Regions from separate parts of the Nocardia sp. CY15 genome, predicted to be linked through region 1. Evidence: riboswitches for the same ligand, from Rfam matches in the RefSeq annotation. Region 1 holds a riboswitch; the other holds the start of a gene.
The links. A riboswitch is a leader RNA that binds a small molecule or an ion and turns the genes downstream of it on or off. The one in region 1 is predicted to bind cobalamin.

Region 1 (5,189 bases):
AGCGGCGGCACGCGTTCGAAGTCGGCCTGCCACGGTGAGGTGGCGATGTCGCGTTCCTTACCGGGGTAGCTGGTGTAGCCGACCAGCCGATCGGCCAAACCGAGGGCCAACATCATCTCGGTGATCCCCGTGTCGTTGGTGATCACCCGCTCGGGGACACCGTCGACGGTGAGCGGAGCGCCGCAGTTGGTGACCGTCACCGACTGACCGCTCACGTTCCTCGGGGCCTGCTGCACCTCGGCGCCGCAAGCTGCCGTGACGAGTACGCACGTGACAGCAATTGCCGTGATCACCGGGGATGACCTCATCTATCGTTCCTTCTGGTCGAAGATGATCTGCGGGACGCCCAGCCGGGGGTGGCTGACGATATGGCCGCCGATCGAGAACCAACGGGTGATCACCTCGGTGGTGATCACCTCGTTCGGGGGGCCCGAACACACGAGCCGGCCCGCGTGCAGGACGAAGATCCGGTCGCAGTGCTGGGCGGCCAGATTGAGGTCGTGCAGCGCCGCCACCACGGTGATGCCCAGATCTCGCGCCGCGGACAGAACGCTGTACTGGTGATGGACATCGAGGTGATTGGTCGGCTCGTCCAGGACCAGAACGCGCGGCTGCTGGGCAAGCGCCCGCGCGATCAGAACACGCTGGCGCTCACCGCCCGACAGCGACAGGAATCCGCGCGACGCGAGATGCCCGATATCGGCCGTCGCCATCGCCGCGGAACAGATCCCCCGGTCGCGTCGGTGCGTGCCCCGCAGCAGCGCGGTATGCGGTAGTCGTCCGGTGGCGACGACCTCGGCGGCGGTGAAGTCGAACGGAGTAGTCGTATCCTGGGTGAGCGCCGCTACCTGACGGGCGTTCTCGCGCATGCTGATCGCCGCGATATCCGTACTGCCGACCAGGACTCGTCCCGTCGTCGGCGACAGTGCGCGGTAGAGGCAACGCAGCAGGGTGGACTTACCGCTGCCGTTCGGGCCCACGATGCCGATGAACTCTCCTGGCGCGGCGGCCAAGGTCACCGCCTCGACGACCGTCGTGCCGTCGAACTCGACCGTGACATTCTCGTAGTCGACCCGCATCAGCCGTGCTCCACCAGTGCGCCGCGGCGTCGCATCAACAGAACGAACACGGGAACCCCCACCGCCGCGGTGATCGCGCCCAGGGGTAACTCCTGCGGTGGTAAGAGTGTCCGCGCCAACAGGTCCGCGGTCACCAGGAACACGGCGCCCAGTAGCGGTGTCACGATGGTGAGGCGCCGGTGGCCGGCGCCCACCAGCAGTCTGGCGATATGCGGAACCACCAGTCCGACGAAGCCGATCGCCCCGCAAACCGCAACGAAACATCCCGTCATCGCGGCGGAGACGACGAACAGGAGCAGCCGGAACCGGGAGGCGTTCATCCCGAGAGCGGCGCCGACCTCGTCTCCCATCGACAGTGCGTCGAGGTGTCGCGCGTACACGGCGATGACCGCCAGTCCGATCGCCGCAACCCCGGCGACCAGTGGCACCATTCGCCAGGTTGTCCCGGCCAGACTCCCGAGCAGCCAGAACATCACGGAACGGGCGGCATCCCCGTGCGGGGCAAGGAATACCAGCACCGTCGTCGCCGCGGAGAAGCCGTAGCCGATGGCGGTACCGGTGAGCACCAGGCGCAGCGGCACCAGCCCAGAGGCCGAACGCGCCATCAGATAGACGAGCACCGTGGCGCCCAGCGCCCCGGCGAAGGCGGCGGTCGACAGCGCGTAGATACCGAGCGCGCCGAAGACCCCGAAGAGTACGACTGCGGTAGCGCCCACCGACGCACCCGAGGAGATCCCGAGGACGTATGGGTCGGCGAGCGCGTTGCGGACCATAGCCTGTACGAGCAGTCCGACCCCGCCGAGACCGGCTCCGACCAGGGCCGCCAAGAGTACGCGGGGCAGCCGGGAATCGACGACGATCCGATAGTTGGCGACGTCGGCGGCGACCACCGTCCCGCCGGTGAGTTCGGCCCAGAGGAACCAGACCGTGTCACGCCAGGGGATATGAGCCGCGCCCAGCGCCAGAGCGAGCACGCAGGCCACTGCCAGCGCCGTGATCAGGCTGGGGACCAGCACGGCGACCGACAGCCGGCGCCTCTCGACACTTCTCATCGGTCCAGCTCTACCCACACCGTCTCGAAATCGGATGTGCGCGGGCAGGCGAGCACCACAGGACCCATACCTCGTCAACCGCTCCCTCGGAGTCGACAGAAGGCCGCGCCATCGGCTCGGCCACGCGGGCAGGTCTTCGGGCTCGTGGACGTGACACCGGAACCTTCGGCCTCGCCTACTGGCGGTCGCTTCCCGGGCTCGGAGCCCAGTGCTGATGACCGCGGTCGTTTCCACATACCGCTGCGGGGCAGCTCCGGATTCCCACCGGATTCCCTCTTACGAGCCGCCCGTCCGGGGGACGAGCGGCAACCAGCGCTCGGTCACAGTAGCATTCGAGCCGCCCGCGGGACGCCGTCGCCTCGATTACCGGCCCGGAGCGCGCGCCGCGGGCGCTGGGCTGTGCATCCGAACTCCGGTCGGGTGCTCGGCTACCCGTGTCCGGTCGCTGCGCGCGAGAATGGCGGGCCGGTTCACGCGCTCGTAGCCCCTGCTGAGCCGGACCGCCGTGCCTGTTTTCGCCGCACGGCGGTGAGGTCCTGCGTCGGCGGGATCGGTGCTGGGGTCAGGAGCCCGGCTCATCCGTCGGCTCGAACCGGGCAACGAGCCAGACTCTTTTGGTTCTGCCCTCGGGATTCTGGAACTGCGGGATCACCTGCCCGGTCTGATCCAAGAAACCCGTGATCGACACCTTGTATTCGGTGTCGTCGATGTACACGATGTCGTTCTCGTGGACTACGGGCAGTTTGACCACGTCGGACACGTCGCCAGGCTGGTTGGCCGTCTCGTTATGGCGGAAACGCAGTGTGAAGGTGTGGTCGAACCCCTCGTCCTGGAAGTCCACCGTGACCTTCAGGTACACCCGGAACTGCGTGTGCTCGAGGTGGATTCGGCGGTTGTAGTGCGCGAAGATGCCGAGATTGAAATCCTTGCCGTCCAGGCGGGCATCGACGTCGGTGAGACCCGTGAAGTCATAACCGCTCTTCTCGCTGTCCTGCGCGCTGCCCCACCTGATGCTGGATCTGATGCCGCTGCTGGATGCGACGCCAGGTTTTCTCAGACCTTCGAACTGTGTCTCGTCGACGCTGACACGCGTCCATTCCCCTTTGGTGCTGACTTTGCCCACGACAGAAACCCTCCCTGGACCCGGATCTCACCGGATGATCTGTCTATCCAACGAGACTCCATCATCCCTCCACGGAGGCAACTTGTCATCGAAATCGTCTGCGAGTCAACGCTACTCGTCGGCAGGCAAGGCAACCGACCCGCAACGTCCCGTTGCCCGTCCGCCGGGCAACGGTCTGGACCCACATCCTGCGCTGCGACCGGTCCGGCCCTGATCGCGGTAGTCGGCGAGTCGGTCCGTCGTAACAACCTCGTGCAGGAAACCGAAAGTCGCCGGACCACGCTTGGAGCGATCTCCACCGAGAGGGATTCGAATGAGAAGACCGATAGTCGCCACCGCACGAGTTGCGGCCGCCGCGGTGCTGGGTCTGGGCGTTGCGGCGGTAGCCGGTTCCGGGACGGCTCAGGCCGCGCCACAGGACTGCGTCATCACGCGGGAGCTGACCAGTGCGACGGCGACATGTCATGATCACGACGCCCCGGCCGGCAGGGAGTACGCCCTGATCGTCGACTGCTTCGGCTTGCACGGTGTGCCGAATGCCTTCCCGTTGATGGCCTTCGGTCCTTACAGCGGCTCATGGAGCGGTTCGTTCAGTCCATCAGGTCATGGCGCGGCCGCGTGTGCAGGTCCTTTCAGCATCGGAACCGCCGCCGGCGCTCACGTAGCGATATACCGCGACTGACGCCCGTTGCGGTGGCGCGAACAAGACTCACGAGGTCGGCGAAAGCTGGTCAGATAGTGCGGGCGGAGGGCTCGGTACGGTCGCGGAATACCCGCGGGGCGCTGCTCCATGGTTTGGCCGGGCGTCTCCAGGCCTTGTTGCAGTGCGGGAGCGATGTCCTCATCTGCCTTGCGCGCGTAGGACAGGAAGACGTCTATGTCGGAGTTCATCCTCACCCTCCAGCACCGGAGCAAGCAGGCGCCGAGTACGCGGTACACAGCTGGTCGATCAGCAGCGGAACCGTGATCGGGATCTCGACGGCGCGCTGCGAAGTCAACTCATCCTTTCGATACAGCAGGATGGTGATGAAGCCATCCGATTCGTACAGCGCGATTCTTTGCGGATGCATGGTGGTGTCTATTGATTGGCGACTGGTCATGAGGCGGCGACCGGTCGCGATGTCGAAGATCTCGAAGGTCGAATCCTCGGCCACCACGACTGCGAGGGTGCCGTGATCGGCCAGGGCGAGGCCGACGATACGTTGCACTGTCACGGGAATAGTCGTCTGCTGTTGCCAGCCGCCGGAGGCGGACCGGTAGATGCGCAGCAGCCCCTCGCCTTCGGCGATTCCCGCGATCAGCGAGTCCGACACCGAGACGCGCGCGCCCGGCCTGCTGACCTCCACGGGTGCGGGCGTGGTGCGGACGTCGGAGGAATCGCCGTCCCATCCGGTGATCTGCAGTCGTCCTGCTTCGTCGCGCCAGAGGATGCGGCCGCGGTCGTCGTCGATGCCGTAGTCGACGACTCGGTCGGGCGGGATCGCGTCCACGAGTTTTCCGCTGTGGCAGTCGATCGTGCCACGTGGCCCCGCGGCTACCAGCAGCGCCTGTCGGGCCGACTTCTTGGATGTCTGGAAACCCGGAGCCGGAACGTACTTCGCAGGTCGCACGGCGCAGAAGTTGTCGGCGTCGCCGATTTTTCCGGTCTCGGTGATCAGGATCGCACGGGTTCCCGGCCCGAGGAAATCGGCGAGAATCTCCTTGCCCGCGGGGTGCACGGCGAGCACAGTGCCCGCCTTCTCGTCGCGCCAGTTCTGTACCTTGCCGTCGGGCCGCACTATCCGCACATGGTCGTATCCTTTGATCACGCGGAGCGCGCCCAGCGCGGTCGTCGTCTCGGGCAGGGGCATCTGCCGCATCCCCCAGGGTTGGTTGGAGGCGCCCTTACTCGAGAGCACTTCGATCGGCAACTCGGCTTGAACGACCGCGATTTTC
Region 2 (5,189 bases), on a different contig from region 1:
GCTGGACTGGTACGGGGAGACCGCGCGTGATCTGCCGTGGCGGCGGCCCGGCGTCACCGCGTGGCAGATCCTGATGAGCGAGATCATGCTGCAGCAGACCCCGGTCGTGCGGGTCGAACCGATCTGGCGGGAGTGGGTGGCGCGCTGGCCGGTCCCCTCGGCGATGGCCGCCTCCGCACAGGCCGAGGTGCTGCGCGCCTGGGGCAAGCTGGGCTATCCGCGTCGAGCGCTGCGGCTGCACGAGTGCGCCACGGTACTGGCGGCCGAGCACGGTGACGAAGTGCCCGCCGACGTGGACGTGCTGCTCGGTCTGCCGGGGATCGGCGCTTACACCGCGCGCGCCGTCGCCTGTTTCGCCTATGGTCAACGGGTTCCGGTGGTGGACACCAACGTCCGCCGTGTGGTTGCCAGGGCGGTGCACGGCCGCGCGGAAGCGGGCAACCCGTCCTCCCGGGACCTGCCGGAAACCGAAGCGCTGCTGCCGCTCCAGGTCGACCGCGCCGCCGTGTTCTCCGCGGCCCTGATGGAACTGGGCGCGACCGTGTGCACCGCCCGCACCCCCGATTGCTCGCGCTGCCCGCTGCTGAGCTGCGCGTGGGTCACCGCTGGCAGACCGGTGAGCGAGGTGGTCCGCCGCACCCAGAAATACGAGGGCACCGACCGCCAAGCACGCGGTCGCCTGCTGGACGTCCTGCGCCACGCCACCGGACCGGTGGAGCGGATGCGTCTGGACCTGGCCTGGACTCGCGACCCGGGCCAGCGCGACCGCGCGCTGGACTCGTTGCTGGTGGACGGCCTGATCGAACAGACGCCCGACGGCTTGTTCGCCTTGGCGGGCGAGGGCGGCACCCCCGTGGCGAACAGCTGAGCTGGAACCGCCCGCGAGCGGTTCGGCCGCAGCCCCGCGGCCGAACTACTCGTCGCCGGTCGCTTCGCCCCTAGCCGCCGAGCACGCGCCGCAGGAACCGCTCGACCTCGGCCCGGTAGAACTCCGGTTGGTCGTCGTGCACGAGGTGTCCCGCGCCGAGGACCAGGACGTAGTCGGCGCCTGGATGCGCGGCGACCATCTGCCGCATCTGTCCCGGCGGAGTGATGCTGTGCTCGCCTTCCAGCAGCAAGGCGGGCACTCGCACCGCATGCCATTGCGGCCAGAAGTCGCGCGTACCCCACTCCTCGGAGATGTCGCGGAAGGTCGCGACCGAACCGTGCAGCCGGTATCCCCGCGGCCCGCGCTGGAACGAGTTCAGGAAGTACCGCCCGGCGACCGGGCCGAAGAAGGCCAGCACGGCCTCGTCGTCGGGAAACGGCTGCGGCCACGCCTCGATCATCGCCGCCCATCCGGCGGCGGTGCGTCCGGTGAAATCCGGCGCGATGTCCTCGATCACCAGCGCCCGGACCCGGTCCGGGTGCGTCGCGGCGAACACCCAGCCGTGCAGCGCGCCCATCGAATGTCCGATCACCACCATCGGCTCGGTGATCGCGGCGGTGCCCGCGGCGAGGTCGGCGACGAATGCCTCGGTCGTCAGTTCCGCAGGCGCCGCCCTGCCGTGCCCGGCGGCGTCGAAGGTGTAGACGTGACCGTATTCGCGCAGCCAGCCCAGGTGATCGCGCCAAGTGCGGGCGCTGCCCATCAGTCCGTGCAGCAGCAGGATCGGCGCGCCTGCTCCGCCTTCGTCGTGCAACATCGGTTCGACAATACGAGGCACCGAGCATCTGCTGGGCGTCAGCCGCTAGCTTGGACGCATGGCTGTTGTGAAGATCAACGCGATCGAGGTTCCCGAGGGCGCCGGCCCCGAGCTGGAGAAGAGGTTCGCCCACCGTGCGCACGCGGTCGAGGGCTCACCCGGCTTCCTCGGCTTCCAGCTGCTGCGCCCGGTCGCCGGTGAGAAGCGGTACTTCGTTGTGACCCAGTGGGATTCGGAAGAGTCCTTCGCGGCCTGGCGGGACGGGCCCGCCCGCGAGGCGCACGCGGGCGAGCGCCAGAAGCCGGTCTCGACGGGCGCGTCCCTGCTCGAGTTCGAGGTCGTGCTGGACGTGGACGCGAATCCGGCGGACTGAGCCGAATACTCGGTGCCGGGCAGGTCCGCCTGCCCGGCGACTCGCCCGGCACCGTGGTACGCCCGTGCCGGACACTGTTGACGCCGAGGTCGGTGAGATGTCACAGTTCGAAGGACAAACGCGAGGGTGATGCGGTAATTCCGGTGAGATTCCGGAGCGGTCGCGCCACTGTGTTCCATGCACCGAGTCCGGTGCCGGAAAGCCAGACACCGGCACCGTCGCGCCCACCACCCGACGGGACGCGTATCCCAAGGAGGACTCGAATGGCCATCGCGCATTCACCCAGCCGGGCAACCGACTCCCTGGCCACCGTGCTCGTCACGGTCGGTGTCGTTCTTCTCGCACTGCTCACGCTCTACCTGGTCGGATTCGACCAGGGCCTCATCTCGCGCAGCGGGATGTATTTGCACGAGCTGATGCACGACGGACGCCACCTGCTGGGGCTTCCGTGCCACTGATCGGTTCGCTCCGAACACTGCTGCTTCGTGGCCTGCTGGCCGGCCTCATCGCCGGACTGCTGGCCGCGACAGTCGGTTACTTCGTCGGCGAACCAAAACTCGACGCCGCCATCGCCATCGAGGAAGCGGGTTCCGCCGCCGGGCACACACACGGCGAGCATGCCGAATCCCCGGGCGGGCATTCCCACGGTGACGAGGAAGAACCGCTGGTGAGCCGCGGCGGCCAGAAGTTCGGCCAATTCCTCGCGCTCGGACTGGCCGGGGTCGCGCTCGGCGCCGTCTTCGCCTCTGTCGCACATTTCGCGCGGCGCTACACCACGCTGTCCGGGCCGCGGCTCACGTTGCTGCTCGGTCTGGCGGGATGGGCCGCGATCGTCGCGGTCCCGTTCTTCAAGTACCCGGCGAACCCGCCCGCGGTGGGCGATCCGGACACCGTCGACGAGCGCACCCTGTTGTGGCTGGCGGCGGTGCTGCTGGGGATCGTGGCGGTCGGCACGGCGGTGGCGGTGTTCACCGCGCTGCGCGCCCAACTTCCCACGTTCCGGCTGATCGGCGGCGTCGCGGCGTTCGTGCTGGTGACCGCGCTCGGCTATGTCCTGCTTCCCGGTGTGAACGAGGTGGGCGCGGACTTCCCGGCCACCCTGCTGTGGCAGTTCCGGGTGGCGTCACTGGCCGAGACGGCGACGCTGTGGGCCTGCTTGGCCTTGGGCTTCGCGGCCCTCACCGAGTTCGCTACGCGCACCGATACCGCCGTAGGGGCAGCCGTCGCTACCGCGGAGTGATTCGCGTCCGGAAACGCTGAGGCAGTGTCGGCCCCATGACCGGCACCGCCTTTTCCGTCTGGCCCGCATCGTCGCGTGACCACCCCGCTGCGCCACCGCGCCCCGTTCGCGTCGCGTTCGCCGCCTTGGCGGTCGCCTTGGCGGCGGGCATCGCCGAAGCCGTCGTGCGGGCCGCGCTCGCTTTCCCCGAAACCGACCGGACGACCATTGCCGCCGGACTGGCGGTGCGCACGGCGATCTACCTTCTGGTGCTGGTCGTGGCGGTGCGCATGACCCGCGGCGACCGCTGGGCCCGCCTGCTGATCGCCGTCGGCATCGGCGTATTCGGCCTGTTGTCACTGATCGTCGAACCGCTTGCCGCGGCCATGTCCGCCAACGAACTGCGCGACCTCTTCCGGGACGCGTCACCGGCGTCCGTGCCGCTCGCGAGTCTCCGCAGCGTCCACGTCATCGCGGTGCTGATCGCCGTACCCGCCCTCTACACCCGCCCGGCCCGCCGCTACTTCCGCAAGCGCTGACTCCCCTCACGCGTTCGTGCCCCGCTCCTCCGACCGAAGGCGCGGGGCACGAAGCGGTGGTGCGAGAACTAGTCGAGAGCGGCGTCGAGGGTGATGTGGTCGACCCCGGCCAGTGCCTTGCTGATCGGGCACCCCGCCTTTGCGGCCTCGGCGGCGGCTTGGAAGGCGTCGGCGTCGATGCCGGAGACGCGACCGCGGACGGTCAACTTGATCCCGGTGATCCGGAAGCCGCCCGCCGGGTCGGGGCCGAGCGTCACGTCGGCCGTGACGTCCAAGCTTTCCGGGGTGCCACCGGCATTGCCGATCTGCGCCGAGAGCGCCATCGCGTAGCAGGAGGAGTGCGCGGCCGCGATCAGCTCCTCCGGGCTGGTGGTGCCGTCGGCCTCCTCCGCGGAACGCTTGGGGAACGACACGTCGTACTTTCCGACCCCCGAACTGGCCAGTTCGACCTGTCCCGAACCCTCCTGCAGGGTGCCGGTCCAGGCAGTACGCGCGGTACGTGTGGGCATCACGGTCCTTTCGCCGATGATCGTTTGACGATTCAGCACGAACCTACCCCGGCCGCCTCGCCCCGGCCTACCGGTTCGCCGATCACTCGCGCGTCGGCGCATCGCTCGCACACGCCGGTAAACCCCGGGCGCACCAAGCGAATCCGTGCCGTCACGCCGGATTGGTGAGCCTGGCCAGCACGATGCCGCCGAGGATCAACGCGAGCGCCAGCACGCGGCCCGCACCGAGCGGATCCTTGTGGACGAGGACACCGAGGGTGATCGCCCCGAGGGCGCCGATCCCGGTGAACACCGCGTAGGCGGTGCCGACCGGCAACGTCTGCATGGCCCGGGACAGCAGGTACACGGCGGCGGCCCCCAGAACGAAGCAGATCAGGGTCTGCACCGGTTTGGTGAAGTTCTCGGTCGGTTTGATGCTTTGCGACCAAGCGATCTCCACCAGACCGGCGACGGCGAGGACTACCCAGTTCATCTCAGTACTCCCCGGCCAGATCCCGAACGGTCGCCAACGCTCGGGCGTAGGACTCGTCGTGCTCGGCACGCCGATTCGCAAGCACCGGATCTTGGCGGGAATTGGCGAGTTCCGCGTGTACGAACACGGTGTCGGAGACGGCGAAATGACCTGCGAAGAAGTCTCGCAGGAAGCGCTCCTGGTAGTCGTAGGCCGCTTTGGGAGCGCCCGGCGAGTACGCGCCACCACGGGCGCTCGTCACGATGAACCTTCGGTGCTCCAGCGACATTCGCGGAAAGGTGACCTGGTCCAGCCATGCTTTGAGCGAGGCCGGGATCGAGTAGTTGTACATCGGGGTTCCGATCAGGATCACGTCCGCCGAGAGCAACTCCGCCAGCAGCGGCTCGACGATC

Region 2: it holds a riboswitch for cobalamin, as region 1 does, so the genes downstream of both, GVY39_RS14815 (CbtB-domain containing protein) here and GVY39_RS20755 (iron ABC transporter permease) in region 1, are expected to answer to the same signal.

The regions. Positions count from the first base shown of each region.
Region 1 covers NZ_VUOT01000019.1:107,841-113,029, forward strand. Annotated here, with positions in the region: gene GVY39_RS20745 (ABC transporter substrate-binding protein) at 1-308, opposite strand, end outside; gene GVY39_RS20750 (ABC transporter ATP-binding protein) at 309-1,079, opposite strand; gene GVY39_RS20755 (iron ABC transporter permease) at 1,079-2,131, opposite strand; cobalamin riboswitch at 2,241-2,460, opposite strand; gene GVY39_RS20760 (choice-of-anchor K domain-containing protein) at 2,694-3,254, opposite strand; gene GVY39_RS20765 (TIR domain-containing protein) at 4,148-5,189, opposite strand, start outside.
Region 2 covers NZ_VUOT01000010.1:109,768-114,956, forward strand. Annotated here, with positions in the region: gene GVY39_RS14800 (A/G-specific adenine glycosylase) at 1-868, shown strand, start outside; gene GVY39_RS14805 (alpha/beta fold hydrolase) at 939-1,685, opposite strand; gene mhuD (mycobilin-forming heme oxygenase MhuD) at 1,744-2,058, shown strand; cobalamin riboswitch at 2,139-2,291, shown strand; gene GVY39_RS14815 (CbtB-domain containing protein) at 2,322-2,516, shown strand; gene GVY39_RS14820 (CbtA family protein) at 2,507-3,298, shown strand; gene GVY39_RS14825 (hypothetical protein) at 3,334-3,816, shown strand; gene GVY39_RS14830 (OsmC family peroxiredoxin) at 3,885-4,325, opposite strand; gene GVY39_RS14835 (multidrug efflux SMR transporter) at 4,477-4,797, opposite strand; gene GVY39_RS14840 (FMN-dependent NADH-azoreductase) at 4,799-5,189, opposite strand, start outside.